DNA from 2 places in the Exiguobacterium acetylicum genome. Region 1 is predicted to be linked to the other one. Evidence: riboswitches for the same ligand, from Rfam matches in the RefSeq annotation. Region 1 holds a riboswitch; the other holds the start of a gene.

Region 1 (14,941 bases):
GATGCTTGAGCCGATCGCAAAATCCGTCACGCTCGTCCACCGTCGTGATAAGTTCCGTGCCCATGAACATTCGGTCGAATTGTTACACGATTCGTCCGTCAACGTCATGACGCCGTATACACTTGAATCGGTTACAGGTGAGACGCACATCGAGACGCTGACGTTCAAACATGCTGAAAGTGGTGAAGTCGTCGTCGTCGCTGCTGACGATGTCGTCTGTAACTTCGGTTTCGTCTCGTCACTCGGACCGCTCAAAGAATGGGAAGTCGAATTCGAACGCAATTCGATTCGTGTCAATTCGAAGATGGAGACTGCGATTCCGGGCGTCTTCGCTTGTGGTGATATCGCGACTTACGAAGGACGCGTCAAACTAATCGCAACGGGCTTCGGTGAAGCACCGATCGCCGTTAACCAAGCGAAACTTCTCGTTGATCCATCTGCTCGTCACCCGCAACACTCGACGAGTCTGTTCGAAAAAGTAACGAATCATTCTTGAGATAACTGAATGGCTGTAAACAAATAAGAGGTCGAATTCCGGATAACATACCGGAGTCCGACCTCTTATTTAGATGGAATCACATATAGGACATGACCAAACATTTTCGACTCCTACAGGAAAAAGGAAGCACGATGTGTGCTTCCGTCAGGGATAGGTAAGACCCGACAGATCACATGGAATGGGAACTGGCGCGGCTTATATCCCGCCTGAGGAAAGCGAAGATGTTGAAAACGTCCGATTTCATACGGATGATCTTTTAACAGGTATCCGGTAAACCCGTTGCACGAGTTCGACCCCACCTCGCTCAATCATCGATTCTTCGAAGATCTGACCACCGAATCGCTCGTAAAACTGACACGCTGGATTATCCCGCAAGACAGAAACCTGCATCGTCTCATATTCCGCTAAGTCCTCAGCGATGCGTTGAAACAACGCTTTTCCGAGTCCTTGTCCTTGCGACGCTTGCAAGACATAAATCGCATACAGCTCCCCTTCACGCGCATCACTTCGATTCGCTCCACCTTGCGCAAAGCCAACGACTTCTTCTCCTGACACGGCAACATAGACGCGCTGATCAATTAACGTCTGTCCCCATTGTTTCGTCCGTTTTTCGTGCGATAACTGCACTAAATAAGTGTCCGGAATAATACCTTGATACGTCTCGCGCCAGGCATCAATATGAACGCGGGCGATGGCTGACGCATCTTCAAGACGTGCTTCACGAATCCTCATAACGGGATGATGAAGCGACGTGTCTCGCGTCCATTACGAACAGTCGGCTCAATTTCTCGTCCGCCGTTCGCCAAGATGACACGGCGAGATGCTAGATTATCAACGCCACACGTCAATAGCACTTGATCGAGTCCACGTTGCCGTGCTTCTTCTAGCGCTAAACGGAGCCCGGTCGTCGCATATCCTTTCTGACGCTCGGATGGTCGGATGCCGTATCCGATGTGTCCGCCGTACAACTTCAAGTTCTCCGTCAAGTCATGCCGGAAGTTCAGCGCACCGACGATTCGTTGCCCGTCGACCATCCAGTACGTCGAATGGGTGACAAGACCCGGTCTGACTGTTGTCTCCATTTCCTTCAGTTCCGCAAAATAAGCGCCCAGTGGTTCATATGTGTCTCCGACTGCTTCCGGCACGATCGTTTCGCCCGACTCTCGCCAGTCTTCTAAAAAGGCGCGGTATTCTGTCTCCCATGCGAGGGTTGGTTTCATCAACTGCATCATTGGTGATTGCGCACCTCCTCTTCAATCAAGCGATCGAGCCAGTCATCGATGTGCTGGAACAGAAAGCCCGCTTGTTTTGCGGCTGTCGTATCCATATAAAAATCACGTTCCGGCGCAAGAGGTGATTCATCCTCTCCTTTTGCGACGAGTTGGCTCGTCGTTCCCGCAACGCGGTCGATTTTATCCATCAGGTCTTGAATCGATAAGACACCGTCACTCGCAGCGTTGATCGGTCCTGTCAGTTCCGAGCGACCACACCACTCCAGAAAGGCAGCGGCTTCGTAACTGGAGATATACCCCATCTTCGCGTATGTGTTTTCGGCAACGATCGGACGCCCGTCAAGCGCCCGTTTGATATGAAAGACGAGTCGCTCCGTATAGTCATCTGGTCCGAGGACGACCGGAAAACGGACCGCAACGACTGGGAACGTCGCCCGTTGGAAGAAATAACTCTCCGCTTGGCGTTTCCCTTCGCCATATCCATGTTCCTTCTCGAGATCATATTTCCCGGGAAACGGATTATATGCACGCTCGGTGATGTTCGCACCACCGCCTTCATAGACAGACATCGTAGACGTCAACACGTAGCGTCCGACTTTCCCTTCAAACGCGTCGATCGCAAGTTTGGCTTGATACGGCGTGAAGCAAATATTGTCATAGATGACATCCCAGTGCTGCTGGCTTAAGTCCTTCATCGTACTACTTGACGTCCGGTCCCCTTTGAAGAATGTCAAGCCCTTCGCGACTGGTGGCGTATGCTCACCGCGTGTGACGATCGTCACATCATCCCCCGAATCGGCTAAGCGAATCGCAAGCCGGCGTCCGAAATAGCGCGTTCCCCCGAAGATCAATACTTTTCTCATCCTGAAGCCCTCCCTGTTCGTAGTAGCATTCACTCTCTTAATATTTCGAGTCAATGGAACAGGTCTCCTGTATACGGACAATAAAAAAATCGTGGACGATGTCCACGATTGGATTCATTAACAGCCACCCGGTGTCCCGGCATTCGTTGCCGTCCGGAACGAAGTCCCGCAACCGCATGTTGCGATGGCATTCGGATTCGTGATCGTGAATCCGCCGCCGAGCATCGACTGTTTATAATCGATTTCCAGTCCTTTGACGACCGGGTAATCTTTTTCGTCCACGATGACGGTCACGCCGTGCTGTTCGAAAACGAGATCCGTTTCTTTCTGTTGGTCGAATCCCATTCCGTACGACAGACCACTACATCCACCACCTTGGACGAGCATCCGAAGATTCCGTTCATCTGCTGGTGCCTGCGCCATCATGTCCTGGACTTGTAGCGCTGCTGCCTCCGTTAAATGGATCATGTCATCACCTTCCTTTTCTTTAGTATACGCAACTTCTGAGCGAATCGAAACCTAGTTGCTTGAAACTATCTTGAATTCGTTGTATAAATGGTATGTACAATAAAATAATCGTTCCATCTTCAGGGCAGGGTGAAATTCCCGACCGGCGGTAAACAACTCATATGAGTTGAAGCCCGCGAGCGAATAGGGCGCTATTTGCTGATTCTGTGTAATTCAGGAGCCGACAGTATAGTCTGGATGGGAGAAGATGGCGGCATGAGTTTGAATTTGATCGATTTTTGCAATAATCGATTAGGTTTATTTAATGCGGACTTCTCCCCTGTTGATCTCATCAATAGGGGTTTCTTTATGGACGCAGTCATGCCAATACTTCATCGAGAGGAACGAGCAAAAGGAGACAATACTCGTATGAAACGCACACAAAAAATGGTCACTCTGTCAATGTTAGGTTCAATCTCATTTGTTCTTATGCTTATCAATTTCCCACTACCGTTCTTACCGAACTATCTGAAGATCGACTTCAGTGATGTTCCTGCTCTCGTCGCAGCGATCATGTTCTCACCGGTCGCAGGTGTCATCGTCGAAGCATTGAAGAACGTGTTATACTACATCTTCCGCGGAAGTGGTGTTCCGGTCGGAGAATTCGCGAACTTTGCTGCTGGCGTCGCATTCGTGCTTCCTGTCAGCTGGTTCTACCATAAAAAGAAATCAACACAAGGTCTCGCAACTGGTCTCGTCGCTGGTACGATCACGATGGCACTCGGTCTTGCGATTCTCAACTATATCTTGATCCTTCCAGCGTATGCATGGTTCCTCGGTATGGACTACATGGCGGATCCAGCTGTCAAATGGACAGCGATCACAGCTGGTATCTTACCGTTTAACGTCATCAAGGCGTTGTTCATCTCGGCACTCTTCATTCCGTTGTTCTTGAAACTACGACCATGGATGATGCGCCGTCAACAATCTGCCTGATCCGAAAAGCTGCGCCCGCTGACGGACACGAATCCCCTCGTTCAGACGAACGAGGGGATTTTTTGCTGTCTTTGTTCACAGCTCGTTTTCTTCGATTTTTAGGTAAATCTTCTCGAGTAACTCTTCCGGTGTTTCGCCTACGACGGTCTCACCATCAACGAGACAAAAATGATCAAGCGAACAAATGCCGCAATAGCCGAGGCAACCGTATTCGACGACATCGACGTTCGGGTCACGTTCGAGTTGCTCCATGACGACTTGTGTACCCGCCGCTAAGTTACTGATACAAAATTCAATAATCGGATTCACTTTTTTTCCTCCTTCAAGCAGGAAACGACCTGCCTCATGTCGTATTATACAAGGTCAGACTGATTTAGGGGAACTAAGGGGGATTTTACGTTATGAAGCAATTGGTCGTACTCGGCGGAGGATATGGTGGAATGCGGATTTGTGAGCGGTTCAAGGACGAGGAAGTTGCCGTCACGCTCGTCGACCGTCTACCATACCACGCACTCAAAACGGAATATTACGCACTCGCAGCAGGTACATTATCAGATCGGGATGTCCGGATTGAATTTCCGGAGGGGAAACATCTTACTTATAAATATGGACATGTCATTAAAATCTCACCAGAGACGAATACGGTCCACCTGCAGGACGGATCAGAATTATTCTATGATGACTTGATCATCGCTCTCGGTTGTGAGGATAAATACCACAACATTCCGGGTGCTCAAGAGTTTACATACAGCATCCAGACACTTGAAGAATCGCGTAAGACACAGCAAGCGATCTGCGGTCTGTCACCGGGATCCGTCGTCTCAATCGTTGGTGCTGGTCTATCTGGTGTCGAACTCGCCAGTGAACTGCACGAGAGCCGGAAGGATTTAACGATTCGTTTGTTCGACCGCGGTCCATCCGTCTTGTCGTTCTTATCCGACAAAGTCTCGTCTTACGTCCAGGAATGGTTCGAGGAGCATGACGTGGAAGTCATCAACAATTCGAACGTCACGCTCGTCACAGCGGACGACGTGCGTAACGGCGACGATACGTATCCGTCCGACTTAACGATTTGGACGGCAGGTACGCAACCGGTCAAGGTCGTTCGTGATCTCGGCTTTGCTGCAGACAGTGGCGGTCGGATCAAATTGACGGCACATCACCATGTACCAGAATACGATAACGTATTCGTCATCGGCGATTGTGCCAGCTTGCCGTATGCACCAAGCGGTCAACTCGCAGAACATCAGGCAGAACAAGTCGTCGATGTCTTGCAAGCGAAATGGCAAGGGAAAAAATTGCCGAAACTGCCAGAAATCAAACTGCGCGGGATGCTCGGATCGCTTGGGAAATCAGATGGTTTCGGGATCGTCATGGGCAAGCAAGCGCTGACGGGGAAAGTCCCACGTCTCTTGAAGTCCGGTGTCTTATGGAAACACAAAAAGATTAAATGAGCAAAAGAGGTGTCCCGATCTTTGGGATACCTCTTCTTCGTTCACCCCGTCTGACTTAACTTCGCATCAATCGCTTCCGTAATCGTCTTCAATTTGACGTACCCCTCGTCAATCATCTCATCATCAAGCACGATCAGTGGATAAAAATAGACATCCTCTTTTAGCGCTTCCGTCCATTGATCCGCTGTTGCTGTCTCGAAATCGACATAGCGTAGCGTCATCGCTTGCTCATATTTCCGTCCGAGGACAGCTTGTAGCCAACTGAACGTCTCTTCCGAGCTGGGTGCCCCGACACAACTCGGACAAGTGACCGCTGTTCCATAAACCGTGATTTCCATCTTGAAGTCCCCCTTTTCAATTCTCTCCTCTTTAGTATACAAGTTTTCCAGATTGAGAACATTTTTCAACCCTGTTACAATGAAACTATACGAAAGGATGTGTTTACGCATGGAAATGTTTGATCAAGTGAATGAAGTTCTTGAAAAATTGCGTCCGTTCCTTCTTCGTGATGGAGGAGACGTTGAACTCGTAGATGTAGAAGACGGAATCGTAAAACTCCGTTTGATGGGAGCTTGTGGTAGCTGCCCAAGTTCAACGATCACATTGAAGGCCGGTATCGAACGTGCCCTTCTTGAAGAAGTCGCTGGCGTCGTTGAAGTCGAACAAGTCTTCTAATACATGAAATCCCGAACGAATTCTCGTTCGGGATTTTTTGATTCATAGAATCCATTCGGCTAACGTATCGACCATGTATGTCGGTTGACGATCCTGACCTTGAATGAAGACGGGTGTGTGGACGCCAGAATTGACGTGCATTGTCCGGATGCCTCCATTGATTCCGAATAGGATATCCGTATGGTAGTTATCCCCGACCATGATGACGTCTTCTTTTGACAGACCAATCATCTCCGTTGCGATATCGACCATGACCGGTTCCGGTTTGCCGATGAAGAACGGTTCCTTCTCCGTCGTCACGCGCAGGACGGACGTCAAGGCACCGTTTCCTGGTAAGAATCCACGTTCTGTCGGAATGGCGATGTCTCCGTTCGTCGAGATGAAACGAGCACCGGCACGAATCGCGAGGGCTCCGACAGCGAGTTTTTCATATGTGATCTGACGGTCAAGACCGATGACGACGTAGTCTGCCGCTTCTGTTGCGACGACGTCTAACCCTTCCCGTTCAAGCGCATCAATCAGTCCTGTTTCTCCGATCGCATAGACGCGTGCTTTCGGTGATAGATCAGCGATATAACGACCAGTCGCCATCGCACTCGTCAAGACGTGTTTCGCATCGGAATGAACACCCATCCCGCGTAATTTCTCCGCCACGGCTTCTGCCGTCATCGACGCATTATTCGTCACGAACAAATACGGAATGCCTTCTGCTTGCAGACGATTGACGAAATCGACCGCTTCTTTTACCGGTTCCGTTCCGTTATACATCGTTCCATCTAAATCAAATAAATAGCCTTTTGCCTTCATCCTGACTCACTCCTCGTTTGGTAAAAATGCAGACACCGGTCCGAGTTCTGTCTCGATATACCGGCGAATCGCTTCCGGGAAACGACATAGTTCTGCTTCCTCTGTCTCAAGTACCGCCCGAATCTCCGCCATACTCGACTGTGTGAATGACCGGACGATCAACGTACGTAACGCAACGAGCTTCTTCAGACTCGTCGCGAGCGGTCCATCGATGACCTTCTCATCTTCTAATATGAGAATGATATCTTCATAACTTCCCGGATCCCGCATGATGAATCCATCAATCATACTGTTTCCGATGTCGATGACACTCTCGATGACTAAAAAACCGATCCGCTCCATAGCCAGTGCCGTCGTCACCGGATCCCCCGTAACTTCCTTACTTTGTCGAAGTGCCGTCTCATAACAGACGACCGTCTCTTCGATTTTTTGACGATTGACGAAATACATCTTCATTCCCCCTCACATCCTCCATTTTATCGTTATCCGGCAATCCTGAAAAGCAGAAAGGTCATTTGCATCACATTCCCCAATGTGTTATCCTCAATTTAGATTTTTGCTGAAAATAGTATGTCACATTGGTGACGTGGAGGTTATATACATGGAACGGGAACTCGCACTGGAAATCGTACGCGCTACGGAAGCAGCAGCATTAGCTTCTGCTCAATGGATTGGTCGCGGTAAGAAAAATGAAGCGGATGATGCAGCAACGACTGCGATGCGCGAAGTCTTGAACACGGTCAACATGAACGGAACGGTCGTCATCGGTGAAGGTGAGCTCGACGAAGCACCAATGCTCTTCATCGGCGAACGTGTCGGAACAGCAAACGGTCCAATCGTTGACATCGCCGTCGACCCGCTCGAAGGTACGAATATCGTCGCCAAAGGTCTCGGTAATGCGATGGTCGTCATCGCCGTCGCCGATGAAGGTGCCCTGCTCCACGCACCGGATATGTATATGGATAAATTAACAGTTGGACCGAACTTGAAGGGGCACGTCTCGCTCGACGATCCACTTGAAGTCATCATTGAAAAAGCAGCTCAATACAACAATAAACGGATTGAGGATGTCACGGTCATCATGCAGGACCGCCCACGTCACGATCACTTCCGCGAGGCCGCGATGCGGATGGGCGCACGGGTTCGTCTGTTTGAAGACGGCGACGTTTCGGCTGGAATCGCACCACTCTCTCCTGCGACAGGAATCGATATCTTCATCGGAACAGGCGGTGCTCCTGAAGGTGTCATCACGGCTGCTGCCGTTAAAGCGATGGGAGGCGACATGCAGGCACGCTTACATCCGATGAACGAGGAAGAAACTGCTCGTGTCATCCGGATGGGACTTGAAAATCCGCTTCAACTCTTGACGCTTGATGACCTTATCAAAAGCGACGACTGTATCTTTGCTGCGACCGGCGTCACGACGGGCGAAATGCTCGATGGCGTTAAGTTCTTGACGGATGATATCGTTGAGACGACATCCCTCGTCATGCGTTCAAAGACACGGACGATTCGAAAAGTCATCGCCGAGCATAGCTTATCGCGTAAACCATACTTGCAAAAAGTCCCCCAAACCCTTTAATCTGAAACAGATGTTAGGGAAATGAGGGAAGCTGAATGATGGAAGAACGTGATTTTTTATATGATGATGTCGAACAAACGAAGACACGCTTCGTCAGTTGGATTGGAGAAGCCAGTCGGTTTGATCTCGCCATCACCCACTCGGAGCATTTTTACGGTAAGATTCTCGTCTTGAATCTCTTATCGAATCGCTATGCGATCATCGGTGCGGACGATTTTGATGAACCTGGCTACATCGCGACGGCGTTTGACGTCGAAGACGATGCGGCAACGGAACTCGAGATGTATCTGCGTGCTTATATCGGTCTATGAAAAAAGCCTTCGTCCGCGGACGAAGGCTTTTTCTTATAAGAGACGATCGTTTCGTTCATTTAGTGTGTTCGGTCCGCTGAAGACGTTCGTATTGTCTGACTCGTCATGGGCACGGCGTTCTGAATGCTGATCCGCTTCATCACCGACGAGTAATACGAATTGACCACTTTCGACCGCATGATTCGCACGATCAACGTCTTCCTTCGTCAAGCCACTTCCGTGGATAGCGTCGCCATGAGAAGCTGTGTCATCCTTTTTGAAGATACTTTTGATTTCCTGCCAGAGATTGCGATGATCTTCCTGCGACAGACGCGTAGATGTCTGTTGGTTGTTCAAATCCGCCAATTCCTCGATTTGTTCGAGATCGTATTTATCGTGTGCTAAGACTTTTAAATCAGTCGAAACGACACCGGCAACACGGAGATCGTGCACGGCACTGACGACTTCTGGTACGGATGAGTAAATTCCAACGATTCGCATGGATGGTTCCCCCTATAGGTACATGATACTTATAGTAATAGCCGAATTCTGTCCACTAGAAACGCTTTTCTGTATGACAGTTTGATTACTCGCCTTCCGTCTTCTCTGGTGCAGGTGCGAACTTCCGTTTCAACTTCAACGTATTGGATGAAGAACCGTCGAAGCGAGGTGGTGCTTCTTCTCCTTCTACCAATCCGATCTTCTTGACGATGAAGTAGGCACATCCGAAGTTACAGTATTCGTAGAGATAATCTGCCACATGCGAAATCTTCGTATCAAATGTTGCTTTCTCGTGTTGATCCTCATAGAAGCCACGTAGCCGTAATTGACCGTGCCCCCAGTCCCCCACGATATAATCATATTTCTCAAGGACATCGCTAAAACGACCGATGAAGGCTTCCTCATTAAAACCTTCGCGCTTCTCTTCGACGACCTCATAACGTTCCCGATTGACTTGTATCATTATTCCCACCTCCTGCTGTTCTTATCATAGCATATTCCATTTCGCCTGGCAGACGAAAAACCGTCCGAGCAACTGCTCGAACGGTTTTTGATCATTAGTCGATCGGAAGTGCTGTTTTATTCTTTTTCGCTGCGTTGACTTGCTCATCCGCGTGATACGACGAACGAACGAGTGGACCTGCCTCACAGTGCGAGAATCCTTTGCTGAGGGCGATTTGCTTCAGTTCAGCGAACTCTTGTGGTGTATAGTATTTGATGACGTCGAGGTGTTTTTTCGTCGGTTGGAGATACTGACCGATCGTCATGATGTCGACGTTATTTGCGCGAAGATCATCCATCGTTTCAAGAATCTCTTCCCATGTCTCACCAAGACCAAGCATCAAGCTCGACTTCGTTGGAATTTCAGGTGCGAGTTCCTTCGAACGACGAAGGAATTCAAGCGTCCGGTCGTAAGTGGCTTTCGCACGAACGGTCGGTGTCAGACGGCGGACCGTCTCGATATTGTGGTTCATGATGTCTGGCTGTGCATCAATCAGCGTTTTCAACGCTTCAAAGTTCCCACCCATATCTGAAGGCAAGACTTCGATTGATGTCTCTGGGTTCATCCGACGCACTTCACGGACGGTTTCAGCGTAAACGCCTGCTCCGAAATCATTCAGATCGTCACGGGCAACCGCTGTGATGACCGCGTGCTTCAGGTTCATCAAACGAACGGATTCCGCGACACGTTTTGGTTCTTCGAGATCGAGTTCGTTTGGACGTCCTGTCGTCACGGCGCAAAAACGGCACGCACGTGTACAGATACTTCCGAGAATCATGAACGTCGCCGTCCGGCGTACCGCCCAACACTCGTGGATATTCGGACACTTTGCTTCCTCACAGACAGTATGTAGCTTTTTCTCGCGCATCATACTTTTTAATTCTGTGTAGGTTTCATTCGTATTCAGCTTGATTTTCAACCATTCCGGTTTACGTTGGATTTCTCCGCGTCCCATGGTTTCGCTTCCCCCTTCATCCCCAAAAAGTCAATTAATGTCTGCTTTAGTATAACAAACAATCAGGGTTTGCGAACAGGCAATTCATTATATTCCGACTTCTCCGATAAGCGTTTGAACAACAAATCCCGTAACAATTCCGGCATAAAATATTCTTTTGGCATTTCTTTGATCGCTGGGAAGAGTGGACCGAATGTGAACATATCCGGCAAGACGACCGTATAGTTTCGCGTTGGCTCAAGCGGTTGATGTTCCGCCAAACCAGCATAATGCATCCGCCCCATCAACTTACCACGGAAACCGAGACCACGAACCTTTAGTTGTTCGAACTGATCTGTTTTGACTTCGTCGAGGAAAGTTTGGACTTCCACACCGGTCATCGTCACTTTACAAGGGTTGATCGGGTGCGGGCAGAGTCGATGTAAATCAAAGGCAGAGACAGGACCTGGTGGAAGTGACCCAAGCAGAATGCCTGCCGGGACACAAGCGATATCCGCATCACACCAGTCGCGCATCGTCTCGACAAGCAATTGTGAGAATGGCGACTCGCTGAACCAGTCATTGGCTAGACCCGATGTCTCGCCAATCGGCTCCTTCATCTGTTGTTCCGCAAGATATTGTTCCCGGTCGAGCAATTTTGCCGTCGCTTCATCCTCGGCGTAATCGTGCAAGGAGTGAAGGACCGCTTCCTTCTCGCCAGTGTCCGTATTCATATAAATTTCACCCGCATACTGACCATGTTTACCGGCTTGGGTGATTAAGACACCATTCTTAACGACACCGTCATCAAGGACATGATGCGTATGCGCACCGATGATCAAATCCAGTTCTGGAAAACGCATCGCCAGTTCTTCGTCTTGATAGAAACCAAGGTGACTTAAGCAAATCAAGACGTCGACTTCTTGGCGCAACCGCTCGATTTCACGCGCTGCGACGTCAAACGGTTCTTCGATCGTCCAACCAAGTAAACCGTATAGTTCAATATACGGTGCCGTCAGACCAAAGACGCCGACTTTGCCGGTCGGTAATTCGTGAATGACCCCTTGTTTGGCAAACGGTGCTTCTAAATTCGAGACGAGGACCGGAAAGTCCGCTTCCGTGTAGAGATTCGCTAACCAGTCATGTGGAAACGTGATGCCTTCATTGTTCCCGATCGTCACTGCGGTCGGCATCAACGCATTCAATAGATGTGTATTGATCTTTCCTTTTGTTGCTTCCGTCGCTGGATCCACACGGTCCGCATGATCGCCGAGATCAAAAACGAGCGAATCGTACGTCCGGTGTTCCTTGACGAAGGACATGTAGCGAGGCCACATATCGAAGTGTGAGTGCAAATCATTATAGTGAATGATGTGTAACTTCATGCAGAAGCCCCCCTTGATGATTTAGAACAAAGAGATTTGTCGCGGCGCGAGTTCATAGTCGAGATCGAGAATCTCGATTAATCGTTTCGCATTCGGGGCAGCATCTCCTGCTGAGTTGTTATTAAAAAAGACATAGACATCCTTTGCTTCCGCTGCAACATCGCGGACGTGACTTGCGAGTTCTTGTAGCTCGTCTTCTGAGTACCGATAGAGACAGCGGACTTTTCGCCAATCTTCGCTGCTTTGACCGGGTTTCTTTAACCAACCGGCTTTATTTCGTCCGTGGAGGCGGATGAATGCCGTCTCCTGCGTCACGACCGGTACGAATGGTACGGAACCATCTTCCGTCTGCGGTTCGTCACAAATCGTATGAATGAACTGATGTTCCTTCAGAAAACGGAGCGTTCGCTCACGATAAGCTTCCGAATACCACGATGGATTTCGGAACTCGATCGCGACCGGCAGTCCGGCAAGTGATTTTCGAATCGTTTGCAAATATTCCAAGTGCATTTTGCTGACATCGAACCAGGGCGGCAACTGCACGAGGATCGCCGCAATCTTTCCACTCTTTCGCATCGGTTCGATCGACGCGATATATTGTTCAAAAATCGGTCCGAGCGGATCTTTGTTATCCCGGTCGTGCCCACTCATCGCCCGGTGAACCTTGACAATGAAGCGAAAACCGTCCGGCGTCTCGGATGTCCATTTCTCATAGTTTCGTTCCGGTTGAATCGCATAGAATGTCGAGTCGACCTCGACCGCTGGAAAATGACCGGCATAGGCAGCCAGTTTCTCTTTACGATCTTGCGGGGTCAAGTAGAGACTATCATGATCTCCCCAGCCCGTGACACCGATATATATCATGCTCTCTTCCCCCTCGTATGTTCTATTCTACCTATTCATCATAGCATAGCAGAATCCGGGATTTCTTCTTCGATGCTTCCTAAGCAAACACTCTTTTTTCAGAAAAAAGACATCCCTCTCCTCCCTACTCATGCAGGAAGGAAAAGGATGCCTAGTCACCGTTCTCATCATGAAGCAGTAGACTGTGCCTCGACGATTTTCGGAGCAGGAGCTCTTCGTTTTGGAACCGGAACGATATAGTTTCCGTACGGCAATAAACTGATCACATAAGAGACAGAAATCGAAGCCGCAAGCGTGACGATCATCGCACAAATGAACATACTCGCAGAGTCGAAGTAAGCGAAGAGATCCGTCCGACCGATTCCGCGAATGACGAGCGGATGAATCAGGTAAATCCCCATCGAATGCGTTCCGATCGTCTGGAAGATGCGCATCGCTGTCGCATCCGTCTGGACACGGCGGAAGACGTAGTTCAAGACGACGAGGACGAACGGGATGTACACAAGGTTCGAAATGTTCGTCGACGTGTACGTCCGCTCTAGGTCGATACTGACCCAAATATCAAGGATGATCAATCCACTGATCAGCAATAAGATTGTCCGATGACGCTTTAGAATTTGTTGAATCTCTTCATAATAGACGGCATATGTAATCCCCATCATGAAATAGGCAATCCAATTGAGTAAGAAAGATCGGCTATTGACGAGTCGATCCAGAAACTCGATGTCTGTCGTTAAGCTTCCTGAAGTCAGCCAGAAGTAGTTGACGCCCATCGCCGCCACTGTCGCAACAAGCAGCAATGTTCCTTTCTTAAGTCGTGCAAGTACCGGAAATACGACATAAAACTGAAGTACCGTCAAAATGAAGTACAGATGGAAGTTTGCTGTTCCATAAAGGAAGTAATCCGATAGCGGCATACCTGGTTTTAAACTATCTTCTACATGATAACGATACACGAGGTAGATCGTGCTCCAAATCAGGTAAGGAATAAAGATTTTAGAGAAACGTGACTTGACGAATGTTCCGAAATCGAATCCTTTGCGCTGGACCATCGACATCAACAGAAACGCACTGATGATGGCAAAGATCGGCGTACCAATCCGAGAAAATTGATCGATGTAACCAATCGCTTCATTTTCGAATTCCCCTTTCGAATGATACAAACCAGCGATGACATGGACAGCGACGACCATGATTGCCGCAATCGATCGAATGACAGGAATTTCTTGATAAAATTTCATTTTTTCACACCTTAATCATGTTTATATATTTTTTCACAAAAGTTATTATAATCTATTTTCGTCCAAATTAAATGATAATATCCAAATTTTATCGGATGTAACGAAAAAGAATCCCTTTTGAAATAAGAGACTCTTTTTGTGAAGATTAGATTTTTTCGTAAGATAACGCGATACATCCGGAAGCAAAGACGCGTGTTTCGACTAACCGTAGCGTCTGTAGTTGATCAAATACCGGAAACATCCGTTTTCCACTACCGAGCAGAACGGGGTAGATCACGACATGATAGCGATCGACGAGTCCAAGTTCAATTGCTTCAGCAGCAAGTGTCGCCCCACCGATCGCAATCTGTTTTCCAGGTAAAGCTTTTAGTGTTTGAAGTTCCTCGGCAAGCGACGTAGTCGCTAGCCGCGTATTTCCTTCGACAGCGTCGAGCGTCCGCGAGAAGACGACCTTCTCAAGCGCTTGCCAGGTTTTCGCATACTCAACGATAATCGGCTCGTCTTCCTGATCCGTTGTCTCCCAGTATTGCATCATTTCGTACAAACGACGTCCGTAGACATGGGTATCGAACGCTTTCTCATAGTCATTGAAATACTGATGTAATTCCGCATCCGGTGAAGCGAAATCGATCCTGCCCGACGCATCTTCGATATAACCGTCAAGCGAGA
Region 2 (14,941 bases), 400 kb from region 1:
TCTTTTCTGACGTCTTCATGCCTATCATTCCGGCAATCATCGTTGCTGGTCTCTTAATGGGAATCAACAATCTATTCGGAATCGAGTTCGGTGGCAAGACGATGATCGATCGTTATCCGAACTTACAAGGACTTTGGGATCTCATCAATATGATGGCAAACACCGCCTTCGTCTTCCTCCCGGCACTCGTCGGTTGGTCAGCGACGAAACGCTTCGGTGGAAGTGAGATTCTCGGGATCGTTATGGGTCTGATGCTTGTTCACCCAGATCTCTTAAACGCTTGGAACTACGGGCAAAGTGCTCTAAAAGGTGAAATCCCGACGTTCAACATTCTCGGTCTCTTTGAAATTGAAAAAGTCGGCTACCAGGGACAAATCCTCCCTGTACTCGCTGCCGCTTACGTCCTCAGTACGATTGAACGTTGGCTCAAAAAACGAGTACCGAATGCGATTCAATTGCTCGTCGTACCGATTACGACGATCACATTGACGGGATTCCTCGCCCTTGCCGTCATCGGACCGGTCACGCGTCAAGTCGGTGACTGGATTACGATCGGTGTCGTCAATACGTTCGAAGCTGTTCCGTTACTTGGTGCCTTACTTTTTGGCGCACTCTATGCGCCGCTCGTCATTACCGGCATGCACCACATGTTCATCGCTGTTGATCTACAGTTGATCGGACAAAGCGGAACGACGTTCATCTGGCCGATGATCGCGATTTCGAACATTGCTCAAGGTTCAGCAACACTCGCGATGCTTTTCCTCGCGAAAAACGTTAACGATAAAAACATGGCATCAACGTCCGCTTTATCCGCCTACTTCGGCATCACGGAACCAGCCATGTTCGGAGTCAATCTCCGGTTCAAATATCCGTTTTACGCAGCACTCGTCGGTTCAGCGATCGCGTCAGCTTTCATCGCTGTCAGTGGCGTTCTTGCTCCTGCGATCGGTGTCGGCGGATTACCTGCTTTCATTTCGATCGTACCAGGTTCGATTCTGTCGTTCATCGTCGGCATGGTGATCGCGATCATCGTCCCCGTCGCCTGTACGTTCCTGTTCCACTATGTCTCAACGAAACGCGCAAAAAAAGCTGCCCTGAAAAAAGCAGCGTAATTCTAGAAAGGTGTGTATCCCATGATCACGACAACCGATTGGCGCAAATCCGCCGTTTATCAAATCTATCCGAAGAGTTTCTATAGTCCGGAGGGCAAAGCGACCGGTACGTTACGTGGCGTGACTGCCAAACTCGATTATCTGGCGGATCTTGGTGTCGATTATCTCTGGTTGACACCGGTCTATGCCTCACCACAAAACGACAATGGTTATGATGTCAGTGATTATTACGCGATTGATCCATCCTACGGAACAATGGACGATTTCGAGACGTTACTTGCAGAAGCAAAACAACGCGGTCTGTCTGTCATGATGGACATCGTCGTCAATCACTGTTCAACGTCGCATGCCTGGTTCGAAGAAGGACGTCATCCCGATAGCCCCTATCACGACTACTTCATTTGGCGCGAGACACCGAACGACTGGATATCAAAATTCGGTGGTCCCGCTTGGTCATTTGATGAGGTAGCTGGTAAGTATTACTTGCACCTGTTCGACAAGACGCAAGCGGATCTGAACTGGGAAAATCCACGTTTACGGGAAGATGTTTATAACATGATGCGCTTTTGGCGGGATAAAGGAGTCAGCGGCTTCCGACTCGATGTCATCAATTTGATCTCAAAGACGCCAGGTCTTCCGAACGATCCAGCAGGAGACGGACGTGCGTATTATACGGACGGACCGAACGTCCATGACTACTTGCAAGAGATGAACGCAGAAGTCTTTGCTGGACACGATCTCATGACGGTCGGCGAGATGTCGTCGACGTCACTTGAACACTGTCTTCGTTATTCATCGCTTGATGAACAAGAACTGAAGATGACGTTCAACTTTCATCATTTGAAGGTCGATTATCCGAACGGCGAAAAATGGACGGCAGCACCATTTGATTTCAAGCAACTGAAACAGATTTTCTCCGACTGGCAATCCGGCATGAACGGACAAGCCTGGAACGCAATCTTTTGGTGCAACCATGACCAGCCACGCGTCGTCAGCCGGTTCGGTGACGACGTCACGTATCGCGTCGAAAGTGCGAAGATGCTCGCGACGACGCTTCATGGTCTACAAGGTACACCGTACATCTATCAAGGAGAAGAGATCGGCATGCCGAATCCGGACTTCACGGATCTGTCCGACTACCGCGATGTCGAGACGTTGAACGCCTATCAGGAAGCTCGGGACAACGGTGTAACGGAAGAAGCGATTCTCGCTGCGATTCGTCAAAAATCGCGTGATAATGCGCGGACGCCGATGCCGTGGTCGGATGCTGTCAACGGTGGCTTCAGTACGAGTGAACCATGGATACCGGTCTCGCCGACGTATGAGCAAATCAATGTCGAGTCGGCTGTCGCAGACCCAAACTCGGTCTATCATCATTACAAACGATTGATTCAACTCCGCAAACAGTATAACGTGCTGACAGACGGTTCATACCGTCTGTTGACACCAGACGATTCGTCACTCTGGGCGTACGAACGCGTAACGAACGAGGAAGAGTTGCTTGTCGTTTCGAACTTCTACGGAACAGAGACGACGTTCACGTTACCTCGTGACGGATCGGATTATACGGTGCTACTTCACAACTACCAGGAGATGCAGACAGAGGGGCACACTTTGACGTTACGTCCGTATGAATCCCTGATGCTTTATCGTCAAAAGTGATGCACATTCTTAATTTCTTTCGATCAAATAAAAAGGGAGATCACCATCCGAGTACATGACCCGGAACGTGATCTCCCTTTTCTCATACTTCATCATACACGAACTCGTTTTTTAAGCATGTATCCTACGAAACTTTCCGATTCGCTTCTTCTCGTTTTAACTGTTCGCGGAACAGTCGTGTCTCGGCAATGACGACGCCGGACAATCCAATCAAACCGATTAAGTTCGGAATCGCCATCAATCCGTTGAAGACGTCGGAAATCGCCCAGACCATGTTCAAGTTCGTCGTCATCGCACCCGCTCCGGCGACTAAGACGAACAGGATGCGGTAGGGTAAGATCGATTTTTGACCAAATAGATAATAGATCGATTTTTCACCGTAGTACGACCAGCCAAGAACGGTCGAGTACGCAAACATGACGAGTCCGATCGTGACGATGTATTTTCCGGCAGGACCAAGGAAGACTTCGAAGCTCGCCGTCGTCAATTCAACACCCTCTAACTTCGTATCGAGTTGTCCTCCCATGACGAGCGTCAGTCCCGTGATTGAACAGACGACCAATGTATCGAGGAAGACTTGCGTCATCGAGACGAGCGCTTGACGTCCCGGGAAGTCCGTCTTTGCAGCAGCGGCTGCGATTGGTGCTGAACCGAGTCCTGCTTCGTTTGAGAAGACACCACGCGCGACACCATAACGAATCGCTGCCCCAATCGCGCCACCTGTGATGGCTTCGCTTGAGAATGTGCTGCTGAAGATCGTCGAAATCGCACCTGGAATCAAGTCATAGTTCATGACGAGAATCAGTAAACCACTTCCGACATAGAAGAAAATCATGAACGGAACGAACAGACTGACGACTTTCCCGATTGACTTGACCCCACCAAGAATGACGACACCTGTCAATACCATCAATACGATCCCCGTCACGTAAAGTGGCACATCGAACGTCGATTTCATCGCGAGGGCGACCGAGTTCGTCTGGACCCCGTTTCCGATCCCGAACGCGGCGATCGAAGCGAATGCAGCAAACAAGACACCGAGCCATTTTTGCTTCAGTCCACGCTCCAGGTAATACATCGGTCCTCCTGCCATCTGTCCTTTTTCATCGACGACACGATATTTGACGGCAAGGATTGCTTCCGCGTACTTCGTCGCCATCCCGAACAGACCGGACAACCACATCCAGACGATCGCGCCTGGTCCCCCGAGGACAACGGCGGTTGCGACACCAACGATATTCCCTGTACCGACGGTCGCTGCTAGTGCCGTCATCAACGCTTGAAAGTGACTGATGTCACCTTCTGACTTGTCGTCCTGATGCTTTGAAAACGCAAGCTTCAGTGCATACGGCAGTTTGGTAATTTGAATGAATCCTAAGCGAATCGTCAAGTAAATCCCCGTACCGACCAACAGAATGAGTAACGGTGGTCCCCATACGATATCGGACACCGCACTAATCCAGTCACTAAATGAATTTCCCATTCGTCTTACCTCCCTTTATGAAATATGTAGTTCTTTACCATTTTTTCAGAATTTACTGATAATTGTCAAACTATTTTTTCATAAAACTATTTTACGTTTTAATTTTTTTGATAATAAGTAAATTTTTTACTTGTGACGGTATAATCAAGAAAATAAATAGTTCATCTTGCAAAAAAAGGAGCGAATCACATGAAGATTAAAACGAAGCTTATCTTATTGACCTCCATACTTTTGCTTAGCTTAGTCGGTGTCGGGTTATACGGCGGATTCTCACTCGACCACGTCGACAAACAGAGTCAGACCATCACATCCTCCTGGATTCCTGGTCTGAACTTATCTCATGAAACGAATACTGCTCTATCGGATTTACGACGTGTCGAATTATTACACATTCAAGAAAATGATCCAGAGATTAAAGCCGGTTATGACAAGCGTGTCAAAGATGGTTTAGCGACCATTAATGCGAATCTTGCTGAATATGAGAAGACGATTTACTTAAAATCAGACCGTCAATTATTCGATGACCTCGCAAAGAAATGGCAGACGTTCGAAGAGACGACCGATCGCCTGCTCACTCTTAGTACACCAGAAACCCAAAAAGAAGCTGTCACTTATTATGAAGGGGACAGCCGGGATTCGTATTTCGCCGTCTCTGATCAGCTGACGAAAATCGTAAAATTTAATAATCAACAAGCGAAAATAAATGGTGATGCCATCACAAGTTCTGCCAATACAGCACACCTCCTTCTCTTCACGATCATCGGTGTCGTCGGATTACTCGGCGTCATCTTCACCGTCTTGATTTTACGCTCGATCTTCGGTCCACTTCGCCAACTGCAGGCGAAAACGCATGAACTGGCAACACAAGGTGGCGACTTGACGGCACAACTCGACGTCGTACGTGATGACGAGATTGGACAAATCGCCCAGTCGATGAATCAATTCATCGCCCATTTACGGACGATCATCGTCCAGGTCGATGATACAGCAACCCATGTCGTGTCGACTTCACGTCACGTCTCCGGTCGAATCAGCGAACTCGATCAGGATATGGCGTCGACTTCCCATACGATCGAAAATTTATCAGCCGGTATGCAGGAGACCGCCGCTTCTGCCGAAGAGATGAACTCGTCTGCCGTCGATATGGAAGCGACGATTCATGATATCGTTTCTGGTGCGGAAGCGAACGGAAAACGGGCACAAGAAGTCGGCGGACGTGCCGAATCGCTTCAAGTCGTCGCCACAGAAGCGAAACAGACCGCGAATCAGATTCTCGCTGAAACGAAAAGTAAACTCGAGGACGCGATGGCTCGCGCGAAAGCTGTCAAAGAAATTTCCGTCTTATCGGACGCCATCCTCTCGATCGCGGCGCAAACGAATCTATTGTCCCTTAACGCTTCAATTGAAGCAGCACGCGCTGGTGAAGTCGGTCGCGGCTTTGCCGTCGTCGCCGATGAGATTCGTAAACTTGCTGAAAGTAGCCGGGATACCGTCGAACAAATTCAAGACGTCTCGATTTCCGTCATCGAGTCCGTTGAACATTTGAATTCCGCTTCCGGTGAGATGCTCTCCTTCATCGATACGAAGGTCGTCAAGGACTATGATTTATTCGAAGACGCCTCCGTTCAGTATCGAAATGACGCACAATTATTCGGTGATGCAGCGGAACATTTTGCCGCTCAAGCCGGTCAACTCCAGGAACTGACAGCGAACATGCTCGGTGTCATCCACGATGTTGCCGTCACCGTCAATGATGGGGCGCAAGGCACACAATCGATGTCAGAACAAATCAATCATTCCGTCCAAGCGTTCCGGGATGTCCATGACCAGACTTCCGTCAGTCAACAGCAGGCGGAATCACTAAAAGAGGTCTTACGTCAGTTCCAAGTCTAAACGACAAGCCCCTCGTCTTCAGATTAGAAGAGAGGGGCTTTCTTTTTATTATTTATTGTCCTGCACCTGTGAGCGGTTGTGCGTCTTTTGCTTCCGCCGGTAATGTGATTTCGTTAATCTCATTGAATTTCGAGAACGTCGACTTATTCTTCATATTGAACTCAGTCTCTTTTTCGATCGCAAACACCATGTCCATGTCGAGAGACTTCGGATAGAACGTCTTCGCGTCGTACGTCATCTTGTAGTTCATCTTCTTATAATCGATGCTATCCATCGCGTCTTTCATCTGTGCCATCTGTCCTGTCTGTTCGAGGGAATCCTTCATGAAGGCTTTCAGATCGTCACCACTCAGCTTAACGTCGATTTGATAGACATCGCCCTCTTTTTTCGCTGTCCAATTATCTTTGTATTTCTTTAAGAGTTGCAAGTTTTGTTCCGTTGATGCCGATGATTCCATCGCTTCGACCATCTCACCTAATTCCGAAACATCTTGAACGATCCATTGTCCGTTTTGTGAAAGATACATTTTATCGTCAACGATGTAACTTTCAATCGTCACGTCTTTCCCGTCTTCAGGATTTTTCATCGTCATCGTCTGCTTCATCGCGAGCGGCTTTTGAATGATATCAGCTGAAACCTTCTGATCCATCGCCATCTCACCTGCTTTAGAGCTGACCGTTCCTTCCATATGGAACGATTTGATATCCTCTTGAGCAGCTGTCGCTTTCTTTAACAGCTCTGTGTTCGAGAGTTCCCCTGACTTCGTCGAACCCGATCCGCTACCACTACCTGAATCCGTCTGTCCATCTTGGCATCCGGCAAGTCCAATTGATGCTGCGACAATCCCGGCTGCTACCCACCTTGTTTTCTTCATATTCATTTCCTCCTTTATACGCGTTACCCTGATTTACGAAAAACATTGGAAAATGTTTCAAACTTTCTTTAGTAGACCATTACCGTTCTACCTCAAAACGAACCCTCAAATTTCAAATCTACTATCCTTTTTTTGAAATTCATTTTTCTAATTGATATAGTTCTTGGATATTTATCGCCTGCATCGACTTGCCAAAATAATAACCTTGCATGCGTTGACAAGCTAACTGATTCAATAGATTGACTTGTTCTAACGTTTCTACCCCTTCTGCTACGACGTCAAGTCGCAACGACTTTGCTAAGTGGATGATCGATGAAATCAATGCATGATCCGTCTCACTATCCTGCATTCGTTCGACGAATTCTTGGGGAATCTTCAACGTATCGATCGGAAAGTCAGCTAGTCTTGACAATGAGGAGTATCCTGTACCGAAATCATCAATCGATATCGTAAAGCCCATTTGTTTAAGTCGCATCATCGTCTCGATTGTCTCCTCCACCTCTTCGATGGCGGAGACTTCTGTAATTTCTAAATCAATCCGTGCTGGATTCACCCCTGTTTCCTCAATCAATCGCAACAAGGACAAGATGAATGTCGGATGGTGAAACTGTTGCATCGAGACGTTTAATCCGAGCTTGAGGTCGATTCCTGCTTCCTGCCATCGCTTAGCTTGTCGAAATCCTTCATTCAGTACGAAATCTCCTAAGCGAATGATCATTCCGGCTTCTTCTGCCAATGGAATGAAATCTTTCGGTGCAATTCTGCCAAACTCCGGATGGTTCCAACGAATCAAGCCTTCCACCCCGACCATTCGATAAGACTTTGTATCGACTAAAGGTTGATATTCCAAAACGAGCTGTTGGCGTTCGATTGCCATTGGTAGTTCCGATTCCAGACGAAAACGTCGCGATGCACTCTCTGCAATATCCTCAAAGTAGACGATTCGCTTTCCGCCGCGTGATTTCGCCTGATACATCGCTAAATCCGCTTGGCGTAACAACGTTAACATCGGTTGCGACGTACCCGTATGAAAAGTGACCGTACCGATACTTGGACTCGAAATGAGTTCGTATGAATCGATTTGATGCGGCGTACGCAATGATTCAAGGATCGATTGCACGCGTTTTCTCCCTGAATTGGTATTTTTGATGTCGCGAAGGACGATCGTGAATTCATCCCCGCCCTGTCTTGCGACGATATCGGATGATTCCGTCGCTTCTCGCAGACGATGGACGACGTTCTTCAAGAGCTGATCTCCGACTTGATGACCAAACGTATCATTGACCATCTTAAAATCATCTAAATCGATGAAACATAACATGCATTCTTCTTGTTCTTCTTGTTGCATGATGTATTGGAGACGTTCTTCGAAATGCAGTCGGTTCAATGCTCCCGTCAAAGGATCAAAGTAAGCCAATCGATGAATTTTCTGCTCATTCTCCCGGATATCCGTAACATCTTGACCAATACCAAAAACACCCACGACTTTTTCCTTGATACGGATTGGAATGCTCGTGATGCTCAATAATCGACTTTTTCCATCTTCAGTTTCAAATGACGTCTCGAAATGAAATGCATGCGCTTCTCGACGATCCAACTGCTTTAAAAATGATTGATATGTGTTTTGAATCCATTCCTTCCCGTCATCATTCGTCATTCGTTCAAAGGAAGGATTAGTACTTTCTAATCTTCCAGATAGATCGAGCGAGTATACGGCATCTGGATGGTACATGAATAGCGATTTATAGCGTTCTTCACTTTCTTCTAACGCATCCGTTTTTTGATGAACGGCTTGCAAGAGTTGCTGGTTATTCAAAATCATTAAGATTTGTCGAATCAGAATCAAGAAAATCGTAATTCCACACCCAATCATCAATCCGTTGACGGATGAATCACGTTGCGCATACAGGAGCATGGTGCCGAACAGAAACAAGACTAAAGCATACGGTAAAAACAACTTTCCGACTGATTGTGTTCGAGAGACGTTATTCGAAAGTCCAACCGTTCCCTCGTCTTGTTTATATCCTGCATTCGCTACAATCAACAGCCCAGCAATAAACAATGGATCAATCCATTGATTTGCTTCCTGACGATTTACGATCGTCTCATATAGAAACCATGTATCCGCAATGATTTGAATGATTAGACCTGTAATGAGTAAGCGAAACAGGCGTTGACGTCGTCGCCACACTTCTGTCGGGATGATGAAAAAAAGACTGATGGCACAAAATAATAGAATGATATCACTGAGCGGATAACTAAAGGAGACGACGACTTCAGCAACGGTCGCCTGTTGATTCAAGAGAATCGGACGCATTAAGAAAAACCAACTATATGTCATAGCTACCGTCATGACGATCAAGATATCAAAAATAAAACCGATGAGTCGCTTCGGTAATACTTGTTGACGAATGAAGTATAAGAACGCTACTAAGAAAAAGAATATCTGTAATAAATAAAAATAATCTGGTGTTCCAGGAAACGATACGACCTGCTTCAATACGACTTCCGTATAGGTCCATATCAATTCTGCAATGAGATAACTGCCTGTTCCACAAGCAAGCCAGAAGAAGAACCATCGCTGTCCATCTACTTCGTGCTTTACCGCTAAGCGTCCCAGCATGATCGTGGCAACGAGACAACCGAGAATCGAGAACGTGTTGTTTCCCCACGTGCTCCATTGTGGGCTGGATTCAAAAAGAATCAGCCAAATATAAAAACAAAGAATGAAACAACTGATTTCCCAAAAACCAACCGTCCATGTCTGCTTTCTCATGTTGTCCCTCCGTTCTATTCGGTACGTACTAATTGTTATATACCGATGTTTAACAAGAGAAAAACCTTTTTTGTAACAAACAGGAAAATGATACGTGCTTCTTGCTCGATCTAGAGTCCGACACTGATCTCAAAAGGCGTTTAGTTTAAATCATTTCAGCAAAAAAAGAAGTCGACCTTCAGTTTTTTAAACTGGTGATCGACCTCTTTCTATCTTCAACTAATCCAGATCCCCTCAAGCTTAAGGATATCTTCTTTCACTTCCATTAGATCGTGCGTAAAAGATTCGCCATCTCAATCGCAGAAACCGCAGCTTCGTAGCCTTTGTTCCCAGCTTTCGTACCAGCACGTTCGACCGCTTGCTCGATTGAATCCGTCGTCAGGACACCAAAGATGATCGGTACGCCTGTGTCGCGTGATGCACTCGCGACACCTTTCGCGACTTCGTTACAGACATAGTCATAGTGCGACGTCGCCCCGCGGATGACGGCACCAAGCGTGATGACGGCGTCATACTTGCCGCTTTTCGCTAACTTTTCCGCGACGAGTGGAATTTCAAATGCTCCCGGAACCCACGCTGTATCGACAGCATCCGCTGCGACACCATGGCGACGGAACGCGTCGTTTGCTCCTCCGACGAGTTTTGATGTGATCAATTCGTTAAAACGTGCTGCGACGATTGCGACGCGTAGTCCTTCTCCTGTTAAGAAACCTTCATAGATCATGATGTGTGTCCTCCTTGGATGTCGAGCCAGTGCCCGAGTTTTGATTGTTTTGTTTTCAGGTAACGCTGATTTTCCGGCTCAGCCGGTACTTGATGGGGTACACGTTCGATGATTTCGATCCCCTCTTGCTCAAGCACCCGTTGTTTATCCGGATTATTCGTCATTAAGCGGATCTTCGTCACGCCGAGATCGCGCAGCATGTTCGCTGCGACCGTATAGTCACGCATGTCCGTCGGATAACCGAGTGCATGATTCGCTTCGACTGTATCGAGTCCTTGTTCCTGCAACTCGTACGCTTTTAACTTCGCCATCAGACCAATCCCGCGTCCTTCCTGACGTAAATACAAGACGGCTCCACCTTCTCGTTCGATCCGCTCGAGTGCCGCATCGAGTTGCGGACCACAATCGCACCGCTTCGAACCGAAGACATCCCCTGTCAGGCATTCCGAGTGTAGACGGACGAGCATCCCGTCGTGCGCTTCGCCGGATAAGACAGCGACATGTTCTTTCTTATCTTGTGTCGAATAGCCGATCATTCGAAAGGCTCCGAACGTCGTCGGAAGTAATACTTCCGCCTCCCGCGTCAATGGACGCTCGAGATAGGCGACGAGTGCTTCGATCGTAATCAGTTTTAAATCATGTTCTTCCTTATAGAGAAGTAGATCGTCGACTCGTGCCATCGTGCCATCTTCCTTAATGATTTCACAGATGACGGCAATCTCATCGCTACCGGCAAGACGGGCAAGATCGACACCCGCTTCCGTATGTCCGCGTCGTTCCCGGACACCTCCCTCTTTTGCGATCAACGGGAAGATATGACCTGGTCGTTTGAAACGTTCCGGTCCATCCGTCAGCATCCGCTGAATCGTTAGCGACCGTTCCTCAGCACTGATGCCGGTCTTTGCTTCTTCATGATCGATGCTGAGCGTGAATGCCGTCCCATGCGGATCTGTATTATTCGCTGTCATCGGAGCAAGTTCGAGTCGCTGTGCGATCCGCGGACTGACTGGTACACAGACGAGTCCTTTTCCATACGTGATCATGAAGTTGATGTTTTCTGGTGTCGCGTGTTCTGCGAGCATGACGAGATCGCCTTCATTCTCTCGATCCTCGTCATCACAGACGATGATCGGTCGTCCGTTTTTCAAATCTTCTATTGCGTCTTCAATCAAGTCGAATCCGTTCATTACATGTCGCCTCCTAAGAATGCTGCCCAGTCCGTCTGCTTCTCATGCTGCGTGAAATGATAGAGATGTTTCGCCATCATGTCACACTCGATATTGACGACTGCACCGCTTGCCAATCGATCAAACGTCGTCACTTGACGGGAATGCGGAATCAATGAAATCGAGATCGTTTCCGGTGTGACGCGTTGCAACGTCAGGCTCGTACCGTTGATCGCGATCGAGCCTTTCGGAATACAATACTTTTGCCATGATCCGACATCAAACGTATAGACCATCGCTTCTCCATCCGGTCGTCGACTGATCAGTCGGGCTGTTCCGTCGATATGTCCACTGACGAAATGGCCGCCGAAGCGACCGTCGGCCGGCATCGCCCGTTCGAGTTGCAATGGGCTTCCGACGCGGTATGTGCCGAGGGCTGTCGACCGGATCGTGTCATGGACGGCATCTGCCGTGAAACCGGTCGGACTCATCGACGTGACCGTCAAACAAATCCCATCGACGGCGATGCTATCTCCGATCTTCGTTCCTTCGAGTACCCGGTGCGCCTCAATTTCAAGCGCTAACCCGTTCGGTCGCGGGATCTTTCGTTTTAAGGTTCCGACTTCTTCAATCACTCCGGTGAACATGTCGTCTCCTCCTTTCGGATGTACGTCAGATGGAGATCCGGTCCGACCGTTTCGATTTGATCGATTTGAAAACGATTTTCGATATCGTGTTGACTATTCCACGCATCGCCTTCAAAAATCGATGGGGCTTGGTAGACTTCGATTCGATCAACGAGATCTGCCTCAAGGAAAGCGGCTTGAATCGTCGGTCCACCTTCGATCAAAACACTGCGGATGTCTTGTTCGTATAAGCGTTTCAAAATCGCTTCCGGCGTCTCATACTCACCAACGAGCACCGTCACCTGATCGTGACTAATCCGAGGAACACTCGTCAGCCAGTAGGTTGGATTTTTACCATCACGGAAAACTTGGGCCGTCTCCGGGACACGCCCCCGGCGATCAACAATTACTCGAATCGGCTCGATGCCTGACGACGCGCGTAACGTCAGTGCTGGATCATCGACGAGGACCGTCTCACTGCCGACGAGGATTGCATCGTGGCGTCCACGTAGGGCACGACCGTTCGCGCGTGCTTCTTCTGACGTGATCCAGCGCTGTTCACCTGTCGCCGCGATCCCGTTCATCGTCTGCGCAATCTTGACGGTCACGGTCGGGCGTTTTCGTTCGATCGTCTTCCAGAATGCCATGTAGAGGGCTTCTGCCTCATGCCGTAACAAGCCGACCTCGACTTCGACTCCCGCGTCCTGTAGCCGTTTGATTCCGGAACCAGCGACGATCGCATGTTTGTCTTCCGTTGCGACGAAGACTCGTTTGATTCCTGCTTGTAGAATCGCTTCCGTGCATGGTGGCGTCTTGCCGTGATGGTTGCATGGCTCGAGCGTCACGTAGAGATCGGCACCACGAGCGGCTTCTCCTGCCATCCGTAAGGCTTCGACTTCCGCATGCGGACCACCGGCAAACCGGTGCGCACCAAATCCGATGATGCGTCCTTGTTTGACGATGACACAGCCGACACTTGGATTCGGACTTGTTTGTCCGTGTAACATATGTGCTAATTGCATGGCATAACTCATCATCTGTGACATCGCGTTCACTCCTTTCAAATGAAAAAAGACGCCCCTTGAAAAAGGGGCGTCTGTATAGAAGGGTTCACGAAATACACGGTTCGCTCCCTGCATTTTTTCATGCAGAAAGAGACCATCTCCTGAAAACATTTTTTCAGAAAATAGCTTGAATCGTGTCGTTTCGTTCTTCTCCCATCCGGACTTTACCGTCGGCCCTGGAATCTCACCAAGTCAGCCATGATGCGTACATCATGGGTCGCGGGCTCGTCGATCGATTGATCGCATCACCGCCGGTTGGGATTTTCACCCTACCCCGAAGAACTGGATTATTGAGTTATACAATTTTAGCCTAGCATATCTTTTTCAAGAAAACAAAGCGCAAATGCTTCTGTCTTGTCTCTTTTTTGATTTCGCTCCAGTTCTGTCACCCATCACCAATTTGTGATCGACCGCATCTCAAAAACGACCGGAGCACTTGATAGCAGTGCGTCCAGTCGTCGTTTTCTGCTTACAGATACCCGTTCTTCCGGTCATGGAATTCTTGGGCAATCGCTCCGCGCGTTCGCTCATCCGCGAGGACGCGAAGCGCTGTCCGAGCGAGGATTTTTGCTCCTGTGATCAATGCTTCATCTCCAGCTGCTGAACGGGCCGCTTCTTTGAATGCTTCCGTATGGGCGACGAGATCATCTGGTCCAACCTTGATATACGGATGGATCGTCGGGATGACTTGACTGATGTTACCGGCGTCCGTCGAGCCGAGACCCGGTCGTTCGTCTAAATGGACCTTTTCACCAAGCGCCTCTGCTTCTTCTTGGAACAGACGGTCGAACGTCCGGTTGAAGACGAGATTATCGACTTCATTTTGGAAGGCGATGACGTCAAGTGTCGCCCCGGTCGCGAGTGCCGCGCCTTGGGCGACGGCTTTGACTTTTTCCGTGACGGCATTCAATCGTTCCCGTGTCGTCGCCCGGATGAAGAAACGTGCTTTTGCGTATTCCGGGATGATGTTCGGCGCATCGCCTCCATGCGTGATGATTCCGTGAATCCGGACATCGTCCGGTAACTGCTGACGTAAAGCATTGATTCCGTTAAAGAGTTGGATGACCGCGTCGAGGGCATTGATGCCTTCTTCCGGTGACGCCGCTGCGTGTGCCGGACGACCCGTAAAGGCAAAGTCGAGTGGATCGACCGCAAGGGAAGAACCCGTAATCCGTGTTTGACCCGACGGATGAACCATTAAGGCCGCATCGATTCCTTCGAGTAACTGATGTTTGACGAAACTGCCTTTCGCACTACCGTTCGGTCCCCCTTCCTCGGCCGGTGTTCCAAGGACAACGACACTCCCGCCGACATCATCGAGCACTTTACTGAGTGCGATCGCTGCCGCGACACTCGTCGTGCCGATGATGTTATGACCGCACGCGTGACCAATGCCTGGTAACGCATCGTATTCAGCAAGAAAGGCAATCGTCGCGCCTGGTCGGTCGCTCGATTTCTTCGCGAAGAACGCGGTATCGTGCCCCGCGACGCCGAGTTCTACCGTAAAACCTTCCGCCGTTAGACGCTCCGCATGGAGCCGCGAAGCAAAGAATTCCTCGTT

The links. A riboswitch is a leader RNA that binds a small molecule or an ion and turns the genes downstream of it on or off. The one in region 1 is predicted to bind FMN.
Region 2: another riboswitch for FMN. It lies ahead of ribD (bifunctional diaminohydroxyphosphoribosylaminopyrimidine deaminase/5-amino-6-(5-phosphoribosylamino)uracil reductase RibD); the one in region 1 lies ahead of K7G97_RS12780 (ECF transporter S component).

Annotation. Positions count from the first base shown of each region.
Region 1 covers NZ_CP082333.1:2,458,996-2,473,936, forward strand. The annotation lists gene K7G97_RS12755 (NAD(P)/FAD-dependent oxidoreductase) at 1-496, shown strand, start outside; gene K7G97_RS12760 (GNAT family N-acetyltransferase) at 740-1,231, opposite strand; gene K7G97_RS12765 (GNAT family N-acetyltransferase) at 1,228-1,719, opposite strand; gene K7G97_RS12770 (NAD-dependent epimerase/dehydratase family protein) at 1,728-2,594, opposite strand; gene K7G97_RS12775 (HesB/IscA family protein) at 2,712-3,062, opposite strand; FMN riboswitch at 3,174-3,315, shown strand; gene K7G97_RS12780 (ECF transporter S component) at 3,471-4,037, shown strand; gene K7G97_RS12785 (YuzB family protein) at 4,113-4,346, opposite strand; gene K7G97_RS12790 (NAD(P)/FAD-dependent oxidoreductase) at 4,439-5,491, shown strand; gene K7G97_RS12795 (DUF1462 family protein) at 5,533-5,829, opposite strand; gene K7G97_RS12800 (NifU family protein) at 5,939-6,166, shown strand; gene K7G97_RS12805 (TIGR01457 family HAD-type hydrolase) at 6,209-6,973, opposite strand; gene K7G97_RS12810 (DUF86 domain-containing protein) at 6,980-7,423, opposite strand; gene glpX (class II fructose-bisphosphatase) at 7,575-8,555, shown strand; gene K7G97_RS12820 (DUF3055 domain-containing protein) at 8,591-8,866, shown strand; gene K7G97_RS12825 (general stress protein) at 8,900-9,346, opposite strand; gene K7G97_RS12830 (YutD family protein) at 9,432-9,809, opposite strand; gene lipA (lipoyl synthase) at 9,904-10,803, opposite strand; gene K7G97_RS12840 (bifunctional metallophosphatase/5'-nucleotidase) at 10,866-12,167, opposite strand; gene K7G97_RS12845 (DUF72 domain-containing protein) at 12,189-13,031, opposite strand; gene K7G97_RS12850 (acyltransferase) at 13,199-14,272, opposite strand; gene K7G97_RS12855 (dihydrofolate reductase family protein) at 14,418-14,941, opposite strand, start outside.
Region 2 covers NZ_CP082333.1:2,862,006-2,876,946, forward strand. The annotation lists gene treP (PTS system trehalose-specific EIIBC component) at 1-1,112, shown strand, start outside; gene treC (alpha,alpha-phosphotrehalase) at 1,134-2,774, shown strand; gene K7G97_RS14730 (alanine/glycine:cation symporter family protein) at 2,899-4,257, opposite strand; gene K7G97_RS14735 (methyl-accepting chemotaxis protein) at 4,447-6,150, shown strand; gene K7G97_RS14740 (DUF6612 family protein) at 6,203-7,024, opposite strand; gene K7G97_RS14745 (putative bifunctional diguanylate cyclase/phosphodiesterase) at 7,164-9,800, opposite strand; gene ribH (6,7-dimethyl-8-ribityllumazine synthase) at 10,066-10,524, opposite strand; gene ribA (GTP cyclohydrolase II) at 10,521-11,711, opposite strand; gene ribE (riboflavin synthase) at 11,711-12,337, opposite strand; gene ribD (bifunctional diaminohydroxyphosphoribosylaminopyrimidine deaminase/5-amino-6-(5-phosphoribosylamino)uracil reductase RibD) at 12,322-13,362, opposite strand; FMN riboswitch at 13,522-13,666, opposite strand; gene K7G97_RS14770 (M20 family metallopeptidase) at 13,850-14,941, opposite strand, start outside.